Regions from separate parts of the Ignatzschineria sp. RMDPL8A genome, predicted to be linked through region 3. Evidence: riboswitches for the same ligand, from Rfam matches in the RefSeq annotation. Region 3 holds a riboswitch; each other region holds the start of a gene.
The links. Region 3 has a riboswitch for thiamine pyrophosphate ahead of thiC (phosphomethylpyrimidine synthase ThiC). Riboswitches for the same ligand answer to the same signal wherever they lie in the genome.

Region 1 (4,517 bases), on a different contig from region 3:
GACAATTCAGATACAAGAACGCTTTCATCAATGATTTTCATACCTAAACACTTCTTTACACAAAAGTGACCATAAAAGCGATGAAAATCGTGATGTGGATAAACCTACCACCAGCGATAGAAATGATGCGTCGGACCAATGCCTTTCCCCACCTCTAAACGATCGGCATGCTCAAGCGCGCCGGTAATATATTCTTTTGCTAAACGGACTGCTTCGACTAAGCCATGCTCAGGATAGAGCGCTGCGATTGCTGCCGATAAAGTGCACCCCGTCCCATGGCAATTTTTCGTTTTCACACGTTTTGCATCAAAACGGATGACCTCATCGGCAGTGACGAGCACATCAGGACTCTCATCACACGCTAAATGCCCGCCCTTCATCAAGACCGATTTTGGCCCAAGTTTAAGGAGCGCTTGTCCCTGCTCGACCATCTCTTCATAATTTTGCGCCTCGCGCGTTTCTAAAAGCGCCGCCGCTTCCGGTAAATTGGGCGTAATAATGCTTGAAAGAGGCAACATTTCATCGCGAATGGTATCCACCGCTTCTTGTACTAAAAGGGGATGCCCACCTTTTGCAATCATCACCGTATCAAGCACCACAAACAGTTGTGGATGATCACGCAATAATTTTGCTACAAGCGCTACAATCTCAGGATTCACGAGCGCCCCAACCTTGACACTATCGACGCGCACATCATCAATCACTGAAAAGAACTGTTTTTCCAGAAAATCGAGTGGCGTAGGTAAAACCGCCTGTACCCCTTGCGTATTTTGCGCAACTTGCGCGGTAATCACCGACATTCCATACGCTCCAAGCGCCGAAAACGTCTTAAGATCCGCATGAATCCCCGCACCGCCGGAAGGGTCAGTCCCTGCAATGGTTAATGCATTAATCATTCTTCTCTCCTTACGTATATGGGTTTTATCTGTTTAATACTTATCTACTGAACTGTGATCTAGTTAACACGATGATTCCTCAAGTACACGATCGATTGCTGTGCGTAATATTCTTGTTGCCGCCTCGACATCTTGTTGACCACAAATTGCTGACACTACCGATACACCCGAAACACCCGCTCGCATCACCGATTCAACATTACTTGTTTGAATTCCCCCAATCCCAACCAATGGAAGCGGACTCAGTTCAACTAATTCTACAAGTTTCTCAGGCCCGAGCATCGCGCGCGCATCAAGCTTCGTACTTGTTGTAAAGACAGGGCCGACGCCAAGATAATCCACCACATTTTGATCGGCCGCTAAAATCTCAGACGCATTGCCCGCTGAAAGTCCGACAATTTTATCCTCACCTAAGAGCTCACGCACCACATTTGGCGGCAGATCCGACTGCCCAACGTGCACTCCATCGGCATCCACCGCAATCGCCACATCCACCTCATCATTAATAATCAGCGGCACGTTATACGGTTTTAACAGCGCTTTTAGACGGAGCGCTGCATCGTACCAAATTCCTTTATCGGTCTTTTCTTCAAAACGGAGTTGCACCATCGTCACCCCCGCTTTCACCGCTTGCTGTGTGGTCGTAAGCATTCCATCAATGCCGCCGCACAGTGTGGGTTCAAGTACCAAATAGAGACGTAAGTCATCGGCGTTAAATTTTTCGCGACTTGATAATTCGCTTTCGTTTTGAATGGTTTTATTTAATTCATCCATGCTCAATCTATCAGCCGAAAGCGTTGATAATTCATCAAGTAGCGCTACTGAAAATGATCCCATGCCGCCCGCCATCGACATCTGCTTCATCACCGTCAGCTGATCTGCCTTCATTCCAGAATAGGCCATCATAAAGCAAGCACTCGTCGCGGCTTCTAACGGTGCGATTCCTGCCCCCACAAATCCGGCGACTAATGCTGAAAGCGAACACCCCGCCCCGGTCACTCGCGTCAGTTTTTCGCTCCCAACATTGATGGAATAGGTTGTTTCGCCGTCGGTGATGTAATCAATATCGCCCGTCATCGCCACAACAGTATTAAGCTTTTTCGCAAGAGATTGGGCGGTTTTTAAGGCGCTAAGTGGATCATCCATTCCATCGGGGCCTTTCGCGCTCGATTTTTCACCGGCAAGGGCTAAAATCTCCGACGGATTTCCGCGAATAATCGTTGGTTTATAGGCAAGAAGCTCATCACAAAAAACGGTACGAAATGGCAAAACTGGGCCAATCGCCACCGGATCAAGCACCCACGGAATCCCTTTTTGATGCGCAGTTTTAACCGCGATCGTCATCGCCTGCATAAATTCTTCGGTAATGGTGCCGACGTTAATGAGAAGCGCATTTGAGACCGAGACAAATTCCGCCGCCTCCTCTTTTGCGATCACCATTGCGGGAATGGCGCCGGAGGCTAAGAGCACATTGGCGGTAAAATTTTGCACGACATCGTTGGTCATACAGTGAACTAAAGGACGTTTGGCATGAAACTGCGCAAGATGGGGAGCCATTTCGCGGGCTCCAAAGGGAATGATATTGGGCATGATTTTCTCTCACATAACATGTAGGAAACCCGATTTTGATGGCCCAACGTGATGCGTTGTTATGTCAGAAAAAGGACTTCCTACGCTGGTTTTAACCAGATCAGGTTCTACGGGTAACTCTCAGCCAAGATGCGATAAATGATCGCATCCTCGGGCACCCCGGTCATGTCTTAGCGTATCAAAACGCCCCTCTTTTTTCAATCACTCCCGCCTCTTTCCCCATCTCTTTCACTCACGGATAAGCATCATAATCTCACATCAATTTCACCGATGGATCGCGCCGATAAAATGATGGTTAAAAACTCACTAATCGCTCGGTAAATTTGCTATAGTTAAGGGCTTATTCACCTTAAAATCCACCCAAAACATTTGGTTAAAAGAGTGCATTATGAGTTACGTTGATTCCGTCATCACCCCGCAAGAAAAAATCATTATTGTGGCGAAAACCCACTGGTTTATCTATATCAATCCGGCCATTTGGTGCATCATGGGGCTTCTCATTTTAGGTGGCCTTTATAAGATCGACGAGCTCTATAATCTTAATCTCTACGGAAAACTCTGGTATCTCTCCCTCCCGATATTTGCGATTGCACTCTACTTTTTTCTGCGTGCTTGGATCTATTCGATTTCAACGGAACTGGCCGTCACTGATCGCCGTGTCATTGCGAAATTTGGTTTTATTCGCCGCAATACCACTGAACTCAAACATTCAAAAGTTGAGAGTTTGCAGGTTAAACAGAGTTTAGTTGGACGCATTTTTGACTTTGGCACGCTGACCATTATCGGTTCCGGCGGTACGAGCGCCCCAATTCCCTATATCCGCGACCCGCTCTCCTTTAGAAGTGCCGCACTCACGCAAGATGAAGCGCAAAAAGAAGATGACGATTAATCAATAAACGTCTATTTAAGCTGATAAAGAGATTAAATCAGGCAGCAAGAGTCGCCGTGCTATGATTCTTTTCTCTCGATTCCTTCTATTTTGCCCACGATTTTACTAAAGCAAGGAGCCCTATATGCTGATCATTGATGTGCGCACACCGGATGAATTTAATGCCGGACATTTAGCCGATGCGATTCATATTGAATATCAATATATTTTAATGATGATCGATCAATATGCGCCGGATAAAACTGCTGAAATTGGGCTCTATTGCCACGCCGGCATTCGCTCAGCCTATGCGCAATATGCGCTTTTAGATGCAGGCTATGTCAATGCCATCAATCTTGGCGGATTTGATCAGTTAAAACGGCATTATCCCTTTGTCTAACCCTTAAAAAAGTCCGTTTAATCCTCACTATTATTCACAAAAAACTTTCCTTTAAAAACAACACCAAGCCCGCTTTAAGTGTCGCTTTTCCCTTGAATCAACCTCATAATGCGCTAAACTGAGTCAAATTCCTTCTTTCCCACAGCATAAGGTTTCGCTATGGACGTTTTACTCACGGTCTTACTGCTCATTTTAATGGCAGCCTCTTCCAGCATTATCCAGACATTTATTCCGATCAAAACCCCGCTTCCGATCTTGCAAATTGTAATCGGTTGCGCCGTTGCGCTCATCGGGTTTGAAGTAGAACTCCGCCCTGACCTTTTTCTCATTCTCTTTATCCCGCCGCTTTTATTTGAAGATGCGCGGAAAATGCCGATTTATGAATTTGTGCGCTCGGGAAGGGAGATTCTCAGCCTTGCGCTCACCCTTGTCTTTATTACCGTGATCGGGCTTGGATTTTTGATCCACTGGATCTTGCCTGAGATGCCGATCTACGTCGCTATTGCGCTTGCGGCGGTTCTCTCCCCAACGGATGCGGTGGCGCTTTCAGGCATTGTCGGGAAAGGCCGTCTATCGAAAAAGATGATGCGGATTTTAGAAGGTGAAGCGCTTATGAATGATGCCTCGGCACTGGTCTCCCTTAAATTTGCGATTTTAGCGGCGATCGGGACAATTTCCATTGCTACCACCAAGGATGTCGCTACGATTGGGCTCGATTTTTTAAAGCTTTCCGTCGGCGGATTGATAATCGGTGCTGGCGCCA
Region 2 (4,517 bases), on a different contig from region 3:
AAGCATAAAGCGCCACAGAATCGACCAACCGCCAAGCGGACGGGTTAATGGTCGTTTAATTGAAAAAAGCGTCATGAAAATCCCCCGCAAGGTGCCAATCATTATGGATTAAGAAAGAACCTGAGTATACCGCGTTAAGGCAGCCGTTTCGTCTTTTTCACCATAAATAATCGCGCGCCCATCATTAAAGAGCATAATGCGTTTTTGTACCGCGGATTCAGAATTTAAATCTTCCTTGTCAGCGATATCATCGAGCATAATATTGAGGAAATAGTCGGTCTCTTTGTAAGCAAGGTTCCTCTGTTCAAGACGCGGTTTAATGCGATTAAAATCGTGGGGATTTGGTGCATAGACCATAAACTCACCCCCGCAGAGTGTGCGGATTTTAAACGCATTAGATTTTTCTTTGGAATCTCCGTTCGAATCTGCTTGAAAGAGCGCTGGAAACGTCGGCTCACTTCCGCAAGTTGAGCAGTCAGGATTTTTAAGTTTATCCAGATTGATCGATTGAGTATGAAAGTCCCAAAGCTCTGCGGTAAAGAGAGTATCACGCACCGAAAAACCGGTTAAAAACTTGATCGCTTCCGCCGTTTGCAGGCTTGAAATCAGTTGTAAAATTGGCTGAACTACGCCGACAGAGGAACAAGTATCCTCACTCTCAAGCGGGATCGCCCCGAGCAGACAGCGCAGACACGGCCCTTTTTTATCAGTTACGTCTAAAGGCGTGTCTAAAAAGTTATAGGTCATGCCGTAACTCTCAAGCGCGGAGCCAAAAATCCACGGGATCTTAAGTTTATAAGCGGCATCATTAATCAGCATGCGAATATTGAGATTATCAGTGCCATCTAAGATAAGATCGGCGCCTTCGAGCAGATATTCAATATTATGAGGCGAGACTTCGGTGAAAATTGGCCGAATCATCACCTCATGATTGATCGCCTTAAGATGCGCTTCAAGGGCGATCACTTTCGGAAGCGACGCCTTCGCATCAGCTTCGGTAAAGAGGGTTTGACGGCTGAGATTGGTGAGCTCAACGATATCACGATCGATCAAGGTGAGCGTGCCAACCCCAGAGCGCGTCAAGGTTTCCGCGTGTTGTGCACCGAGCGCGCCCGTTCCAATAATCACCACATGCGCCGCACGAAGTGCCAATACGCCCTTCTCGCCGAGCTGATGAAATCGGGCGAGCCGATGGTAACGCGGATTTATCATCGGATCATGCCTTCCACCGGGCTACTTGCGCGCCCAAGTTTGCTCATCTCCATGCGTTTTGCTTCAAAGGCTAAACGTCCGGCTTGTGTTGCTAAACTCATCGCACGGCTCATTTTGATCGGGTCTTCACTATAGGCGACCGCACTATTTAACAAAACGCCGTCCGCGCCAAGCTCCATCGCATAGGCCACATCTTTCGGGCTGCCTAAACCGGCATCGACAATCACCGGCACCGTCGCTTGGTCGATAATGTGCGATAAATTGACCGGATTTAAAATCCCTAATCCGCTCCCAATCGGCGATGCGCCCGGCATAATCGCGTGACAACCCATCTCTTGCAGACGGCGCGCGAGCACCACATCATCGGAAGTATAGGTGAGCACCGTCATTCCTTCAGCAAGGAGCATCTCCGTTGCGCGAAGGGTTTCAATGGGATCGGGCAGAAGCGTTTTATCGCACCCGATAATCTCCACCTTAATCATGTCGCAAAGGCCCGAACCTTGGGCTAATTTAGCAATGCGAACGGCCTCTTCAGCGGTTTTTGCCCCTGCGGTATTGGGAAGTAATTTATATTTTGTCAGATCGAGTTGCTCAAGAAGATTGGGCTGGCTTTGATCAAAAATATCCATCCGGCGCACCGCAAAGGTGAGCACTTCCGTATCACTTGCCTCAACGGCGCCCTTTTGCTCTTCAAACGAACGGTATTTTCCCGTGCCTAAAAAAATGCGGGAATTGAACTCGAACGAACCAATTTTAAGTGTCATGTGTTAACCTCCACCGACAAAATGCACGATCTCAAATGAGTCGTTATGATTGACAGATTCAGTGGCGTAATGCGCTTTGGTAATTACGTCACCATTTTTTTCAATGATAAAAAAACGGCGCGAAGCAAGGTCGAGCACCTCCACAAGATCAGCGACCGTCGCCGTCTCTTTGGCAATCTCAAGCGCTCGATCATTCACAATAATCGTAATCATAGTCATCTCCTTTTTAGGTTAATCATTTAACAGCGAAATTAACGTTTGGGCATAAGAGGCGGGATTTGCATGTTCAAAAAGCGCCGACATCACCGCCACCCCCATCACATAGGGGCGGACTTTTAGAAGCGTCGTATGATCGATCCCCCCAACCGCCACCAAATTATCCGCAATCGCACTCGCCTTTTTCAGGTTTTCGAGCCCAAAGGGAGGATAATTTTTTAACGCTGTGGGAAAGATATGGCCGATCTGCAGATAAGACGCGTGTAGATGATGCGCCATAATCTGCGTAAGCGAATGAACGGAACGGCTAAAGGAGAGCGCAGGAAATCCAATCTGTGCGCGCTGTAGCGGAATGCTTCGCTCCGTTAGATGAACGTGGTTAAGCCCATGCAGAAGGGCGAGATCGATGCGATCATTGATGATCAATTTTTGGGGCGGAATGCCGTTTAACAGCGCCGTCTCGATGAGCTGATCTTGCTCAAGGGGCGACAAACTTTTTTCCCTTACTTGAATAAAATCCACAATGGGCGCAATCTCACTCATAATCTCGAGCGTCGCGTCCATCGGTAAATTATCTGGCGTAATGGCAAAAAGCTGTTTCATCATCCCTCGCTTGCGGGAAGTGGTGCGCGCCTCTTTATACCCCGTCGATTCCATCGTGGCTCCTTTATCTGATTTTCTCGACCACGATCCGGTCAACTCAGTGTAAAGCCTCAATGTGGCAATCGTTTGGCATAAAAAAACTTCCTTAAATGGCCGTTGGAATAACCCAATCGTCCTTCTAAGAAAGTGTGCTGTGGCTCTAAAATCAATGTCGCTAACGCAATAATTATCTCTCTATCGCGCGAGGATTTATTTAAGAGCTCGCCCACTTTCCTCCGCTAGTCTTAACTAGTTCAGGTTCAAAGAGTCCCGAAGTTGATCACTTCAATCTCAGCTGTTTTCAACAGCACCTCTAGTGGAAATCGATTAATTTCTAAAATTGAGTATAGAGCAGAAATGCACAAACGGCAACTGCTCCGCATAAAGCGCTTACATTAGGCGATTCGTTTCGCGAGCATCGTCGCAAATTGAAGCTGAATGCGATTGCCATTTTCGTCCACACGGTGGAGCTCACCCACATCTTCGTTATAGGTCACAAGTTCCCAATTTTTATAATAATCCGCCAGCTCGCCCTCACCAAAAGTGAACGAAAAGCCTTGATGGCAGGGATATCTGTCCGTATGCATCGCCGACACAATGAGGTTATACCCGCCGGCCGCTGTCGATTGTTGCATATTGCGAATAATGTAGGGGATACGCTCCGCTTCCAAAAACATAAAAACCACGGTGGAAAAGATAAAACCATACTCCCCATCGAGCGTTGCATCATTAATATTGTAGAGAAACGGCGTAATTCCCTCGATCGATTCCGTCTCAATCACCGCTTTGAGCGATTCGATCGCATTCGGATTGGCATCGACGGAGGTCATAGTAAATCCCAGCTCGTTCAAAAAGAGCGAATTTCGGCCCATCCCGCAGCCTAAATCAAGGGCTGCACACGGCTTAATCAATTCACTTGCCGCCACCACATCCGTATGGGGGAGTGTTAATCCATAATTTTTCTGAAAATAATCTGCGTCACGTCCCTTTGATTCCATCTCCGACTCCTTCGCATTTTAATGATGAATATAAAAGTAATGTTTTATTGTCCCACAAAAAAGAGGATCGGTCACCCTCTCCTCTTATATATTATCTTCCATTTCGGACAGATCTAAAATTTACTCCAATGGGCTGATCTTAACCCACTTTTTCTTGATGATCTCCAATGCCGCACTGATGACAAAAATGTGCAAAGGTGCTTTTCCGTGCCCCACACGCGCCACATTCGGCAAAGAGATGCAGTCCGCAATGAGGGCAATAATCTCCTAAGTTTGAGGCAAGATTGAGCCGGCGTTCACACCCTGGGCAAACCCCCTTTTCAAGACGCGCAAAGACCATCTCATATTGCAACTCTTGCCGGCGCGCAGGTTCAGGGGCCGCTTCCGCCTCTTTTTGGCGTTTTAAATAATTTCGCAATGCATTAATCACATAATGACCACCGAAAAAGGTCAAAATCACACCCACGCCGTAGCGCACATAACCGCCGTAGCTCGGTAGATACGGGACGAGCTCCACAAAAAATGCAAAAAGCGCAAAGAAGATAAATCCCCACACAAACGGCCAATAGCTCGAATTGCGCTTAGTTTTAAAGAGATAGCCCGCAATCAGAAGTAGCGGTAAGGTTAATAATAATCGGTAGATAAATACGCGTAAATCCATCTGATCACGGGCTTTTTGGTAGAG
Region 3 (4,517 bases):
AACGGCCGGTGCGGGAGTCGAGTTTGGCCTCAATGTGATCATTAGCGCACTTGGGGGAGGATATTACGTCTATACGCTCAATCATCTGCGCGGACGCGGGGAGCTCACCATCGAAAGCTTTTTTAGCATCAGCACAATTTTAAGCACGTTGATTCTGATCGAATTCATCGTTTGGGTGCTCGGCATCATCGGAATTATACTGTTAATATTGCCCGGGATTTATATCTTAGTGGCGCTCTCATTTGCATCGGTAATTGCGGTAGATAACCCAGAGCTTGGCACGGTTAAATCGATCGCAGCCTCGTTTAAGCTTGTCAATAAACAGTGGTTTAAAGTCTTCTTATTAGAGCTCCTTTTATGGATTATCGTCTTAATTAGTGCCATTCCGTTCGGAATCGGGCTCATCTGGACCATTCCAATGTATCTCCTTGCAAAAACGATCGTCTATCGCAAAATGATTGCTGAAGCGTAATCTCGTTTTAGGCATAAAAAAAGGAGCTCGAATTCAATCGCGCTCCTTTTCCATTTTAAGTTTTTTAAGCTTTTGTTTTAGCCTAATGTCATTTAACGATCATTAGAACCGTTACCACATTAGCTATAAATTTGGCTATCGTTCTCTAAGAACTCTTTCGATTTCTCTTTCATCCCTTCAATGATCGCCTCTTTTGCAAAGGTGCCATCTTGGTCTTTTAAGCGAATGTCTTGCGAGATCTTCATGCTGCAGAATTTAGGTCCACACATTGAGCAGAAATGCGCGACTTTCGCCCCGGCAGACGGAAGCGTTTCGTCATGATATTCACGAGCGCGCTCAGGGTCTAAGCCTAAATTAAATTGATCTTCCCAGCGGAATTCAAAACGCGCTTTTGAGAGGGCATCATCACGTTTTTGTGCATTCGGGTGCCCTTTTGCAAGGTCTGCTGCGTGCGCGGCGAGTTTATAGGTAATCACCCCAACGCGAACGTCTTCACGGTTTGGTAACCCTAAGTGTTCTTTCGGCGTGACATAGCAGAGCATTGCGGTGCCGTACCAGCCGATCATCGCCGCGCCAATGGCGGAGGTGATGTGGTCATAGCCCGGCGCAATATCGGTGGTGAGTGGGCCAAGCGTGTAAAATGGCGCGTCATCACAATATTTTTCCTGCATATCCATGTTCTCTTTGATCTTGTGCATCGGCACGTGACCAGGGCCTTCGATCATGGTTTGAACATCGTGTTTCCACGCGATTTGCGTCAATTCCCCTAAGGTTTTAAGCTCGGCAAATTGGGCTTCGTCGTTCGCATCGGCAATCGAGCCGGGGCGTAAACCATCGCCAAGGGAGAATGAGATATCGTACTGCTTCATGATTTCGCAAATTTCTTCGAAATTCTCATAGATGAAGTTCTCTTTATGGTGCGCTAAACACCACTGCGCCATGATCGAACCCCCGCGCGATACAATGCCCGTAACGCGTTTTGCTGTCAGCGGAATGTAGCGCAATAATACGCCGGCGTGAATGGTGAAATAGTCCACGCCCTGCTCAGCTTGCTCGATTAAGGTATCGCGGAACACTTCCCAGTTGAGATCTTCGGCAATGCCGTTTACTTTTTCAAGCGCTTGGTAGATGGGCACCGTACCGATCGGAACCGCTGAGTTTCGGATGATCCACTCACGGGTTTTGTGAATGTCTTTTCCGGTGGAGAGATCCATGACGTTGTCCGCGCCCCAACGGGTCGCCCACGTCATCTTTTCCACTTCCTCTTCGATCGATGAAGTGACCGCGGAGTTACCGATATTGGCGTTAATTTTCACATGGAAGTTTTTACCAATAATCATCGGTTCTGATTCCGGGTGATTGATGTTTGCGGGAATAATCGCGCGCCCTTCCGCCACTTCTTTACGTACAAACTCAGGATCCATGCCCTCACGGATGGCGATAAATTCCATCTCAGGGGTCACAATCCCTTGACGCGCATAGTGCATCTGCGTCACATTTTTACCGGCTTTCGCGCGGAGCGGTTTACGTTTTAACCCGGGAAATGTACCCACAAAGTTACGCGGATCGTTCGCATCTTTATAGCCGTTATCCACCGCTTTAATTTCGCGCCCGTCGTACTCTTCCACATCGCCACGCTCGATAATCCAGTTACGGCGAAGCGCAGGAAGCCCTTGGGTGAGGTCCACGGTATAATTTTCATCGGTGTAAGGGCCGCTCGTATCATAGACACGAAACGGCTCATTCTTCTCGATCACTGCGCCTTTAGTGTCGAGCGTATCGTCGAGCGTAATTTCACGCATCGGTACTAAAATATCGGGACGGCTCCCCTCCACATAGATCTTTTTACTGCGGGGAAAACTCGATTTAATTTCGATATTGGTGGTTGTCATCAAACCTCTCCTTAATCATGAATGAAACAAACAGAAAAAGACGAGAGTCTGGCAACGTAATGAATCATATAAGCGCGATTGCAAGGCGTTTGGCGATCTTTAATTAGGATTATTAGCGATCAAAACAACAAAAAAGCCTTAACCCCAACGTGTGGAGATAAGGCTCATGACAATTCGTGCGGATATACTTCCCTACGCTGGTATGAGCCAGATCAGGTCCTGAGGGTCTAAAAGCTCGATTGCTTTAATCTCAGCCCACATGAGTGGACGCCCCTAGTGAAATCTATGCTACGTTTATAGCGCGTATTGTTAAGGAATGCAAATATCCGCCGGTTTTTCCGCTTAACGGCAGAAGGTAATCCGCTCTGTTTCACCCATATGGATATGAGTTTCAGGGAGTGTCGTTTCCGCTAAAATCTCCCCGTGACGAATTGAATAACGGGTCGGCACCTGACGGCGCAGCGCATCAAAGCCATTTTCTGCCGGTAAGATAATGCAGTTTGCCGAGTTCCCTTCCTCAATGCCGTAATCATCTAAATGAAGCGTTCGCGCTGAGTTCGTTGAAATGAGATCAAGCCCATTATTGAGCTCGGGATAGCCCATCATTTGGCAGACATGAAGCCCCATATGCAACACCTGAAGCATATTCGCCGTTCCAAGTGGATACCATGGATCAAAAACATCATCGTGACCAAAACAGACGTTTAAGCCCGATTTTAACAGCTCTTTCACTCGCGTAATTCCGCGACGTTTCGGATAGCGATCAAAGCGCCCTTGCAGATGGATATTCACCAAGGGGTTTGCGACAAAGTTAATCCCTGAGAGTCTAAAGACGCGGAAAAGACGTGAGGCATACGCATCATTATAAGAGTGCATCGCCGTTGTATGACTGGCTGTAACGCGCTCGCCAATCTCATCTCGATAGGCAAAGGCCGCCACTGATTCCACAAAGCGGGACTGCTCATCGTCAATCTCATCGCAATGAATATCGATTAAACGATCGTATTTTTTCGCCAGCTCAAAGACATAATTGAGCGAATCGACGCCATATTCACGGGTAAATTCAAAATGAGGAATCCCGCCAACGGCGTCCGCCCCCATCTTCATCGCCTCTTCTAACAGCGCCTTACCATTGGGGAACGATAAAATCCCCTCTTGCGGGAACGCCACGATCTGCACATCAATGTAATCGCGCACCTCTTCTTTGAGCTCGAGCATCGCTTTGAGCGCCGTTAGCGTCGGATCAGAGACATCAACATGAGTTCTGACATGCTGAATTCCGTTGGCGATCTGCCATTTTAATGTGGTGAGCGCGCGCTGTTTCACATCCGCTTCACTCAACATCGCCTTACGCTCCGCCCAACGCTCGATTCCCTCAAAGAGCGTGCCCGATTCATTCCACTTCGGCTCGCCAGCGGTTTGCGTTGTATCAAGGTGAATATGAGGCTCGATAAAGGGCGCAATCACTAGCCCCGCCTCCGCATCGAGAACGGCCACATCCTCGCCTAATTCGAGATTTTTATCTTGCGGGACAATGGCCTCAAATCGGCCATTATTCATCATGATTTGCCACAGCCCGTCACGGTCACGCAGACGCGCATTTTGAATGATTCGTTTCATGGTCACTCCTATTTGATTCGATTACGTTCGCCGATGGTTTTCTCAAGCACAAGGTAGGTGGTTAAGCTTGCAATCACTGAGTTTACCGGCACAATTCCATTTAAAGTATAGCTCGCCACGACGCCGACAATCACCGTGATCACCGCATTCCAGTTGATGAAAATCTCATTCATCGCTTTTAGATCGCGGTAACGCTTCCGATGCAAGAAGAAATCCACAATCAAAATGGTTCCGATCGGAGGAATCGCCGATGATAAAAAGACGAGCCAGCTGACAAAGTTATTATAGAGCCAAAGTGAACTGATCGTCCCCACAACGCCTAAAATCATCGAAAGTTTACGGCTTGAAATCCCCGTCATGCTTGAAAACCCAAGGCCTGAGGCGTAGAGCGCATTATTATTGGTCGTCCAAATATTTAGCCCCAAAATAATGATCGCCGGAATGATCAATCCCTGCACCAACATCACATCAAATATGTCTGCTTTTGAGAGTGCAAGCGTTCCCATCGCGCCAAAGATAAACATGAGCGAATT

Region 1: it holds a riboswitch for thiamine pyrophosphate, as region 3 does, so the genes downstream of both, thiM (hydroxyethylthiazole kinase) here and thiC (phosphomethylpyrimidine synthase ThiC) in region 3, are expected to answer to the same signal.
Region 2: it holds a riboswitch for thiamine pyrophosphate, as region 3 does, so the genes downstream of both, OXI21_RS03240 (thiamine phosphate synthase) here and thiC (phosphomethylpyrimidine synthase ThiC) in region 3, are expected to answer to the same signal.

Annotation. Positions count from the first base shown of each region.
Region 1 is NZ_JAPPWA010000002.1:1,304,031-1,308,547, reverse strand. It holds gene thiD (bifunctional hydroxymethylpyrimidine kinase/phosphomethylpyrimidine kinase) at 105-896, opposite strand; gene thiM (hydroxyethylthiazole kinase) at 960-2,486, opposite strand; TPP riboswitch at 2,547-2,658, opposite strand; gene OXI21_RS07475 (PH domain-containing protein) at 2,875-3,375, shown strand; gene OXI21_RS07470 (rhodanese-like domain-containing protein) at 3,500-3,754, shown strand; gene OXI21_RS07465 (Na+/H+ antiporter) at 3,914-4,517, shown strand, end outside.
Region 2 is NZ_JAPPWA010000002.1:375,781-380,297, reverse strand. It holds gene OXI21_RS03260 (hypothetical protein) at 1-75, opposite strand, end outside; gene OXI21_RS03255 (ThiF family adenylyltransferase) at 109-1,212, opposite strand; gene OXI21_RS03250 (thiazole synthase) at 1,209-1,976, opposite strand; gene thiS (sulfur carrier protein ThiS) at 1,980-2,189, opposite strand; gene OXI21_RS03240 (thiamine phosphate synthase) at 2,208-2,849, opposite strand; TPP riboswitch at 3,049-3,159, opposite strand; gene tehB (tellurite resistance methyltransferase TehB) at 3,230-3,832, opposite strand; gene OXI21_RS03230 (hypothetical protein) at 3,972-4,517, opposite strand, start outside.
Region 3 is NZ_JAPPWA010000001.1:198,715-203,231, forward strand. It holds gene OXI21_RS00880 (DUF975 family protein) at 1-472, shown strand, start outside; gene thiC (phosphomethylpyrimidine synthase ThiC) at 592-2,364, opposite strand; TPP riboswitch at 2,537-2,649, opposite strand; gene OXI21_RS00890 (cytosine deaminase) at 2,707-3,984, opposite strand; gene codB (cytosine permease) at 3,993-4,517, opposite strand, start outside.